DNA from 3 places in the Bacillus sp. LJBS17 genome. Region 3 is predicted to be linked to each of the others. Evidence: riboswitches for the same ligand, from Rfam matches in the RefSeq annotation. Region 3 holds a riboswitch; each other region holds the start of a gene.
What was found. Region 3 has a riboswitch for S-adenosylmethionine ahead of mtnK (S-methyl-5-thioribose kinase). Riboswitches for the same ligand answer to the same signal wherever they lie in the genome.

Region 1 (3,276 bases), 1.9 Mb from region 3:
CTAAAGCTTTATTGTACATTTTGTAATCACTAAGCACTTTCACTTTCAGCGTATAGCCTTTTTCTTTCAGCAATGGTTCAGCTTCTTTTAAAATTTCCGCATGCGGTGTTTTTGTTGCCGCAACGACAATTTCTTTCTTGCCGGATTCAGCGCCGTTATTCGAACCGCAGGCAGCCATGACTCCTGCAAATACAAGCAGTAATGCACCCAAAAATAGCTTTTTCAATGTAAATCCTCCCTTATCGTTTGTCTATAATATTTGTTATTAGATCACCGATGATTTGAATAATAAACACGATGATTAAAATAAACACAGTAGCAACGAAGGTAACATCAGCGTTATTAGACTGATATCCTTCTACGTACGCAAGGTTTCCAAGGCCTCCTGAACCAATGGCTCCGGCAATTGCCGTTGAGCCGATCAAAGCGATGGCAGTAACCGTAATGCCAGAAATAAGAGCAGGCATTGATTCCGGAATCAGCACTTTGAAAATAATCGTAGACGTTTTCGCGCCCATTGATTTAGCGGCTTCAATCACACCTTTATCCACCTCACGCAGCGCGATTTCAACAAGGCGCGCGTAAAATGGTGCCGAGCCGATTACCAGCGCCGGCAATGCGGCGTTTGGCCCTAAGATCGTGCCGACTAAAAATTTCGTAAAACCTAATAGTAAAATAATTAAAATAAGGAACGGAATCGATCTGAATATGTTAACAACGGCCGCAATCACAGAGTTGACCGCTTTATTCTGCCAGAGGCTTCCTTTGCTCGTCAGAAAGAGCAGCAAGCCGAGGATGACCCCGATGACAAAAGCAAACAGTAAAGAAATCAGCGTCATATAAAGTGTTTCATATGTCGCGTTCCATAATTCAGTTAAATCAACGTTTGGGAAGTATTTTTCAAACATTCGTGATCACCTCTGCTTTCACCTGTTTGTCATTAATGAATCGGATCACGTTTTGCACTTCTTCCTCGTCTCCGTCAATGTGGATGAACAGTGAACCGTAAGCCCCATCCTTCGTCTGCGAAATTTTCCCTTGCAGAATATTGACGCTGACATTGAAGTTTCTGATCATCTCTGTAATCAGAGGCTGTTCAGCTGACTCACCGACAAATGTGAGCTGAACCATTTTTCCTGATGCTGTATCATCAAGAAGGTGCTGAAGCGTCTCTTTCGTTTCTTCCGGCTCTGTCACCTGCTGAACAAATCGTTTTGTCATTTGTTCCTTTGGATTTTTGAAGACATCGAGAACCTCGCCTTCTTCGACCACCTTGCCGTTTTCCATGACGGCGACTCTGTTGCAGATTTTGCGGATGACATGCATTTCGTGCGTAATCAGCACAATCGTCAAACCGAGTCTTTCATTAATATCGGACAATAGATCCAGAATTGAATCTGTCGTTTGCGGATCTAATGCTGATGTCGCTTCGTCACAAAGAAGAACCTTCGGATTGTTTGCAAGCGCTCTGGCAATTCCGACACGCTGCTTCTGACCGCCGCTCAGCTGGGACGGATAAGATTTTTCTTTTCCTTCTAAACCTACCAGTTTAATCAGTTCATTGGCGCGCTTGATCCGCTCGCTCTTTTTCACCCCGGCAATTTCTAAAGGAAACATGATATTATCTCTGACAGTCCGCGACCAAAGCAAATTGAAATGCTGGAAAATCATACTGATCTCATGGCGTGCTTTTCTTAAACCGCGTCCATTTACTTCATTAATCTTGGTTCCCGCCACTTCCACGGTTCCTGAGGTTGGTTTCTCAAGGCCGTTCAGCAGACGGATTAAGGAACTCTTACCAGCTCCGCTATATCCTATAATTCCAAAAATCTCACCTTTTTTAATGGAAAGCGAGACGTTTTGGACAGCATTGACATCTCCATGTTTCGACTTGTAAACTTTTGAAACATCCTGAAGATTGATCAAAGCAATCACCTGCCTTAACACTATTCTAAGAAATCTTCCGGTTTTTTCTGCAAAAGAAAAGCCTTTCTGCACACTTGAGCAGAAAGGCTTATATAAAATGCCTTTCTCTCATCTTTCAAAGCTGAACGCTTCGTGTGAATTGGCACCATTTCAACAGTGTTGATGGTTGCCGGGCTTCATAGGGCACTTCCCTCCACCTCTCTTGATAAGAGAAATATATAGTCTTTTTCGTCCGGAAATTCTTAATGTAGAATAGCACGGCGAATGATTAAATGTCAATAAAATAAATGATGTCAACTTTTACTATTATAATAATTTATTATTTTTTAATTTTTTAAAATCCTCTGAAAAAATCCATTTGTCAGCCAGAGAATGGCTTCCAGCTTTAACAGGGCCCTGAATGACCCCTTTACTTTGAGGCTTCCGCTCTGAATAAGGTGCTGAAGGGAAATGTCTCCGTGCAATAAATCAATAATTTCCGTTTGGTTTCCGTAAAAGGTCAGGTTGGACGTTTGGGGCGGAGAAACTTTTTTCATTTCTCCCTGTTCGTTTATTGAGACGGTTAAGGCTTCTGCTTCTCCTTGGAAGGTAATGAGCAATGTTGAGGCATTCAAAAGGGGTTTTAAAAACAGATGCTGATACTCATCTTCTAAAACTTCCGCTTTCTCCATATGTACAACCTCCTATTTGTTGGTCATACATACACATTTCTCTCTTTGTCGCAAGAACCCCTTTATAAAACGAACGACAATTTCATTGGATATGCTGAGAAATATGTCATAAATGGGATGCGGAAGATGATTTTTGTTTGATCAGCTCATATAAATAAGAAACGGAATGAAATGCATATCCTCTTTCGACCATCTTTCCGCCTTTAAACAGCAGAAAACAAGGGACGCTTTCAATTTGATACGCTTTTGCGAATGTCGGAGAGTAATTGACATTGTTTTGATAGAAGGCGACATCCGGCAGCATTTCTTTCACCACTGTCAGCATTTTGCTTGCAAGCTGGCAGGTGCCGCAAAACGGAGTATATAAATATAGAAGGTACACATCATCTTCAATGTGATCAAGTTCGTGTTCTTGGAGTTCTTTCATGCTATACACCTCGGGACTTTCTTTCAAGAAAAATAGTATGGACATTCAGATTCGCACGCAGCAATACAGAAGCGATATGGTGCCTGGGCGCAGCCGCTACTTCCTTATAGGCTCTGTCGACATGGAGATGGCAGGCTTCATTAAATTCACGCTTCAGCTGTTTTCTCAATTTCTCACCTGATTCATCAGCATCAACTAATATATAGACGTCTTTATCATAAAGCTCGTCAGCCAATTCCTCGAGCCTCAGCT
Region 2 (3,276 bases), 730 kb from region 3:
AATCGCCGTTTTGATCGATCAGAACAATTCCCTGCCTTTGACTCGTCGATGTCAAACCAATGATGTCAATATCACACGAACGGGATAGCACACGTTTTGCCAAATTCATCACCTGCTTCCACAGCACCTGAGGAGAAAAATAACGGCTGTCCGGGTAAAGCGTCTCTGTGGAATACACGATGTCCTCCCGTTCAACTGTTAAAACACTGCCGGTTACACTCACGACCGCTACCCTCGCATTGCCTGTGCCAATATCAAAAACGAGATAGCCTTTTTGTTTTTTCATTCTGTTAGCCTCCTTTCTTATACCCCTGTTTTCAGTTCGTCCTTGTTATACATTGTCAGAATATTAAGAGTTTTTTCACCCTTCCACTTTTTGAGGGCTTTATTCAGTATCGTCACGTGATGATCCTCCACTTCAAATGTTGCTCCAGCGAGATGCGGTGTTGCCAGAACATTAGGCAATGAAATCAATTCATAATCTGATTCCTCTGGAGGTTCATGATAAAAAACGTCTAATATCGCACCTCTGATTTTGTGTTCTTTTAATACAGATAAAAGATCTTCACGGTTTACAACAACTGCTCTTGAAGTATTGACGAAAATCGCACTCTGTTTCATCAGATCAAAATACTTCCGATCAATAAGTCCAAGTGTTTCCTCAGTACGAGGCAGATGGACAGAAACGATATCACTGTCTGAAAACACCGTTTTAAGAGATACTTTTTCATACAGCGGATGATCGTCTTGAATGAATGGATCGTAATACTTTATTTTACAGTCAAACGCAGTCAGCAGTTTTGCAATCCTTTGACCAACCGCCCCGAACCCAATCATGCCAACCGTTTTTCCTGTTAATTCATTTCCTTTAAATTTGACATAAGCCTGCAGGTAATCACTGTTCCACTTTCCATCCTTCAGCCATTGATTCGAGGCGCTGGTATGGCGCAGAAAGGAAATCACATTTCCAATAAACATTTCAGCAACGGCTTGTGCATTCCGCCCTGGTGTATAAAAAACAGGTATGCCTCTTTTTGAGGCAGCTGCCACATCCACATTGGAGGGCATTCCCCTGCAAACACCGACAAATGAAAGTTCGGGAACAGAAGCAAATACGCTGTCTGTTACCTGATCAAGCTCAGTAATCAAGCCTGTCGCATTTGTTGCTTTTAGCAGCTGAATAAGTTCATCCTCCCGATATGCCCGGCCTTGTTCCTTCCATGATTGATAAGCAACTGAGTCAAACAAGTTTTCTAGCTCTTTTCGTCCTTCTTCGTTGTACGGTGCTGTAACCAAAACCGTCATGGTGCAAAACATCCTTTTCATCGTATTTTTTCATAAAAAAAATCTCTTTCCGCAGATGGAAAGAGATTCATATATAGGCGCGCTCTGTTACAGGCAGACGCCGGTATAAACCTTGCTTTCCTATCTTTCAAGCTGACGCTTGCTGGAATTGGCACAATAATGTTGCCGAGGTTTCATAGGGCCAGTCCCTCCACCTCTCTGGATAGAAAATGTTGAGTATGTAATTTTCAGAATGAAGAATACGTTTATCATAAAGAAGTCTCAGATTGATGTCAATCTCTTTTTTCAGAATTGACGTTATCATCCGAAATGTTATAATTCTTACAAAATATCTAACTAGAGAGAGGAACTGGGCCATGAAATCTTTTGCCACACAACAAAACGGCATTTTCAAATCCGTTTGCTCGCTGGACTGCCCGGATCAGTGCGGATTGTTAATACATAAAAAAGACGGGAAAATCGTAAAAATGCAAGGAGACCCTGATCATCCTGTCACAGCCGGAAACATATGCAACAAAGTCCGGAATATGACGGAGCGCATATATGATGAAAAGCGGCTGACTACACCGCTCAAACGAACAGGTGCGAAAGGCCAAGCGATATTTGAACCGATTTCCTGGGAAGAGGCAATCGATACGATCACCTCCCGCTGGAAACAGCTGATTGATGCAGAGGGAGCTGAAAGCATACTTCCTTACAGCTTTTACGGAAATATGGGGAAATTGACAGCTGAAGGAATGGACCGTCGCTTTTTTTACCGCATGGGGTCAAGCCAGCTTGAACGGACGATTTGCAGCAAAGCGGGATCTGAAGGCTATAAATATACAATGGGCATAAGCGCGGGAATCGATCCTGAGGAAACCGTTCATACAAAACTATTTATTTTTTGGGGAATCAACGCGGTCAGCACAAATATGCACCAAATTACGATCGCCCAAAAAGCGCGAAAACAAGGTGCCAAAATTGTCGTGATCGATGTGCATAAAAATCAAACAGGACGTCTTGCAGATTGGTTTATCCCAATAAAACCGGGAACCGACAGTGCACTTGCTCTTGGCATCATGCACATTTTATTTAAAGAAAACCTTCATGATGAAGCATTTCTGTCCGAGTACACGGTTGGCTATGAAGAGCTCCGTGAACACGTGAAACAATATGATCCTGAAAAGGTATCGACGATCACCGGTGTCAGTACCGAAGATATTTACCGACTGGCAAAAATGTACGGGGAAACCTCCCCTTCTTTTATCAGAATCGGAAACGGACCCCAGCATCACGATAACGGCGGGATGATTGTAAGGACGATTGCCTGTCTTCCGGCGATCACCGGCCAATGGCTGCACACAGGGGGCGGCGCAATTAAGCATAACAGCGGAATTTTAGAATATAACACAAATGCCTTGCAGCGGCCCGACTTATTGAAAGGGCGCACCCCGAGGTCGTTTAATATGAATCAGCTTGGCAGGGTGCTTTTGGAAACAGACCCGCCGATTCGCTCTCTATTTATTTACGGAACGAACCCTGCCGTCGTCGCGCCCGAAGCAAACAAAGTCAGACAGGGCTTGCTGCGGGAAGACTTGTTTACTGTGGTTCATGATTTGTTTTTAACGGAAACGGCTGCATATGCGGACATTGTACTGCCTGCAACATCCGCTTTTGAAAATACTGATTTTTACACCTCCTACTGGCACCATTACATTCAGCTTCAGCAGCCGGTGATTGAGAGATATGGGGAAAGCAAGTCTAACACTGAGGTTTTCCGATTACTTGCTGAAGCCATGGGATTCACAGACCAGGAGCTTAAAGATTCAGATGAAGAATTAATCCGCCAGGCGCTTGACCATCCAGATAATCCACATTTGGCAGAGATTGATTACGATGCACTTGCTAAGCATTCATTTATGAAAGCGAAACGCGAAACGCGACTGTTTCCGGGCGAACTTCCAACGCCAAGCGGAAAAATAGAATTAT
Region 3 (3,276 bases):
ACAGCGACTTCGGTTTCCGGATCCAGATCAATGCCGTATTCTCTTTTGTAAAATGCAGCAGCCGCTGACTTCAGACGGTATGAGCCGCGAAAAGACGAATATTTATGATTCTCAGGATCAGCGACAGCTCGTTTCATCTCCTCAACAATATGCTCAGGAGTCGGCTGATCTGGATTTCCCTGTCCTAGATTGATAACGTCATGTCCTTCTGCGAGCTTTCGGTTCACTTTCTGCACCAGAGAAGCGAAGAATTGTTTAGGCAATTCCTTCAATACATGAGACTGTTCAAATTTCATCTATTCTCACCTTCTAAAAAAATCTTGAAATGATAGTCCATCATCATATATGGTTAAATGAAAAAAGTAAAGAAAAATTTGGGGTGTTAAAAAGATGAAATGGACGATATCTTGTCTTCAATTTGATATTTCATACGGCAAACCTTCGGAAAATATAAAAAAGGCTGAATTTTTCATCGGAAAAGAAAGCAAACATGCTGATGTTCTTGTTCTGCCTGAATTATGGACGACCGGATATGATCTGGCCAATCTTGATGAACTCGCTGACGAAGACGGCCGCTCCGCTCAGAGCTGGCTGAAGAAAACGGCAAAAAAACATGGTGTTCATATTGTCGCCGGGTCGGTCGCTGTCAGGAAGAATTCTGATGTTTATAATACAATGTACATCGCGGATAAGGAAGGGCAAATCATTAAAGAGTACAGAAAAGCCCATCTTTTTCAGCTGATGGATGAGCATCTGTATTTATCAGCCGGTTCCGAAGACGGATACTTTGAGCTTGACGGCGTCAAAAGCTCTGGATTGATCTGTTACGATATCCGTTTTCCGGAATGGATCAGAAAACATACGACAAAAGGCGCCAACGTGCTGTTTATTTCTGCGGAATGGCCTCTTCCCCGCCTTGATCATTGGAAAAGCCTGCTTATTGCGCGAGCCATTGAAAACCAATGCTTTGTCGCAGCCTGCAATTGTACCGGTTCAAATCCGGATAATGAATTTGCAGGACATAGCCTGATTATTGATCCATGGGGGCGTGTACTTGCTGAAGGCGGCCGGGAAGAAGGCATAGTCCGAGCGGAAATCGACCTTCAAGAAAGCGCAGAAGTTCGGGAGAGCATTCCTGTTTTCGATGATATCAGAAAAGATTTATATTAAAAAATATATTGACAACTAACTAAATTACCTGTTACCATGTTCATCAACTGATAAATTAGAATTGTCAAACAAGTGAATATATTCTCTTATCGAGAGTTGGGCGAGGGATTTGGCCTTTTGACCCCAACAGCAACCGACCGTAATTCCATTGTGAAATGGGGCGCATTTTTTTCGCGCCGAGACGCTGGTCTCTTAAGGCACGGTGCTAATTCCATTCAGATCTGATCTGAGAGATAAGAGAGGCGGACATAGATGTTAAGCCTCCTTCTCTCTGAGAAGGAGGCTTTTTTACGGCCACATATTAATTAATTACATAATTGGAGGTTATGATGATGGGAGTCACAAAAACACCTTTATACGAAACGTTAAATGAAAGCTCCGCTGTGGCGTTGGCGGTGAAGCTTGGCCTATTTCCAAGCAAAAGCACGCTGACATGCCAGGAGATCGGAGACGGCAACTTAAATTACGTTTTTCATATTTATGATCAAGAACATGACAGAGCATTGATCATTAAACAGGCGGTTCCGTATGCAAAAGTGGTGGGAGAAAGCTGGCCGCTGACAATCGACCGTGCAAGAATCGAAAGCAGCGCTCTCATCCGTCAGGGCGAGCATGTGCCTCACCTGGTTCCAAGAGTGTTTTATTCTGATACGGAAATGGCGGTTACCGTCATGGAGGATCTCTCTCATCTCAAGATCGCAAGAAAAGGACTCATTGAGGGTGAAAACTATCCTCATCTGTCGCAGCACATCGGTGAATTTTTAGGAAAAACACTTTTCTACTCATCAGATTACGCGCTTGAACCTAAGGTGAAAAAACAGCTTGTTAAACAGTTTACAAATCCAGAGCTATGCGACATTACGGAAAGACTTGTTTTTACAGATCCTTTCTTCGACCATGACACAAATGATTTTGAAGAAGAGCTTCGTCCTTTTGTCGAAAAGCTTTGGAATAATGACAGCGTTAAAATCGAAGCCGCTAAGCTGAAAAAGTCATTTTTAACGTCTGCAGAAACGTTGATTCATGGTGATTTGCATACAGGAAGCATTTTCGCAAGTGAGCACGAAACAAAGGTGATTGATCCTGAGTTTGCTTTTTACGGACCGATCGGCTTTGATGTAGGGCAATTTATCGCCAACTTATTTTTGAACGCACTCAGCCGTGACGAGGCTGACAGAGAGCCGTTATATGAACATGTCAACCAGGTCTGGGAAACGTTTAAGGAGACGTTTAGTGAAGCCTGGCAGAAGGACAGTCTGGATGTTTACGCCAACATCGACGGTTACCTCACTGATACGCTCAGCCATATTTTTGAAGAAGCAATCGGATTTGCGGGCTGTGAGCTGATACGACGCACGATCGGCCTTGCCCATGTAGCTGACCTGGATACGATCGTGCCGTTTGATAAACGAATCGGCAGAAAACGCTTGGCGCTCGAAACCGGCACAGCCTTTATCGAAAAACGTTCGGAATTCAAAACGATAACAGATGTTATTGAATTATTTAAGTTACTTGTAAAGGAATGATCTATTCATGACCCATTCATTTGCTGTTCCACGTTCTGTTGAATGGAAAGAAACAGCTATTACCATTTTAAATCAGCAAAAGCTTCCTGATGAGACGGAATATTTGGAGCTGACGACGAAAGAGGATGTATTTGATGCGATTGTCACGCTCAAAGTAAGGGGCGCTCCGGCGATCGGCATTACAGCTGCCTTCGGACTGGCGCTTGCTGCCAAAGACATTGAAACAGACAATGTCACGGAATTCCGCCGCAGACTGGAAGACATCAAACAATATTTAAACAGCTCACGGCCTACCGCCATTAATTTGTCATGGGCGCTTGAGAGACTGAGTCATTCGGTCGAAAACGCGATTTCCGTAAATGAAGCAAAAACAAACCTTGTCCATGAAGCCATTCAGATTCAGGTCGAGGATGAGGAAACGTGCCGGTTGATCGGCCAAAACGCCCTGCAGCTTTTCAAAAAAGGCGACAGGATCATGACGATCTGCAATGCCGGCTCAATCGCGACAAGCCGCTATGGAACGGCGCTAGCTCCGTTTTACTTGGCCAAACAAAAAGATTTGGGATTACACATTTATGCC

Region 1: linked by a shared signal. The riboswitch ahead of metN (methionine ABC transporter ATP-binding protein MetN) and the one ahead of mtnK (S-methyl-5-thioribose kinase) in region 3 are both predicted to bind S-adenosylmethionine.
Region 2: linked by a shared signal. The riboswitch ahead of KXZ66_RS10775 (2-hydroxyacid dehydrogenase) and the one ahead of mtnK (S-methyl-5-thioribose kinase) in region 3 are both predicted to bind S-adenosylmethionine.

The regions. Positions count from the first base shown of each region.
Region 1 is NZ_CP079759.1:3,269,083-3,272,358, forward strand. It holds gene metQ (methionine ABC transporter substrate-binding lipoprotein MetQ) at 1-226, opposite strand, end outside; gene metP (methionine ABC transporter permease MetP) at 240-908, opposite strand; gene metN (methionine ABC transporter ATP-binding protein MetN) at 901-1,926, opposite strand; SAM riboswitch class I at 2,032-2,138, opposite strand; gene KXZ66_RS16930 (SCP2 sterol-binding domain-containing protein) at 2,253-2,597, opposite strand; gene KXZ66_RS16935 (thioredoxin family protein) at 2,704-3,024, opposite strand; gene KXZ66_RS16940 (toprim domain-containing protein) at 3,026-3,276, opposite strand, start outside.
Region 2 is NZ_CP079759.1:2,131,707-2,134,982, forward strand. It holds gene KXZ66_RS10770 (FGGY-family carbohydrate kinase) at 1-286, opposite strand, end outside; gene KXZ66_RS10775 (2-hydroxyacid dehydrogenase) at 304-1,326, opposite strand; SAM riboswitch class I at 1,423-1,514, opposite strand; gene KXZ66_RS10780 (molybdopterin oxidoreductase family protein) at 1,662-3,276, shown strand, end outside.
Region 3 is NZ_CP079759.1:1,405,554-1,408,829, reverse strand. It holds gene mtnE (methionine-glutamine aminotransferase) at 1-296, opposite strand, end outside; gene KXZ66_RS07315 (carbon-nitrogen family hydrolase) at 391-1,170, shown strand; SAM riboswitch class I at 1,254-1,410, shown strand; gene mtnK (S-methyl-5-thioribose kinase) at 1,503-2,696, shown strand; gene mtnA (S-methyl-5-thioribose-1-phosphate isomerase) at 2,704-3,276, shown strand, end outside.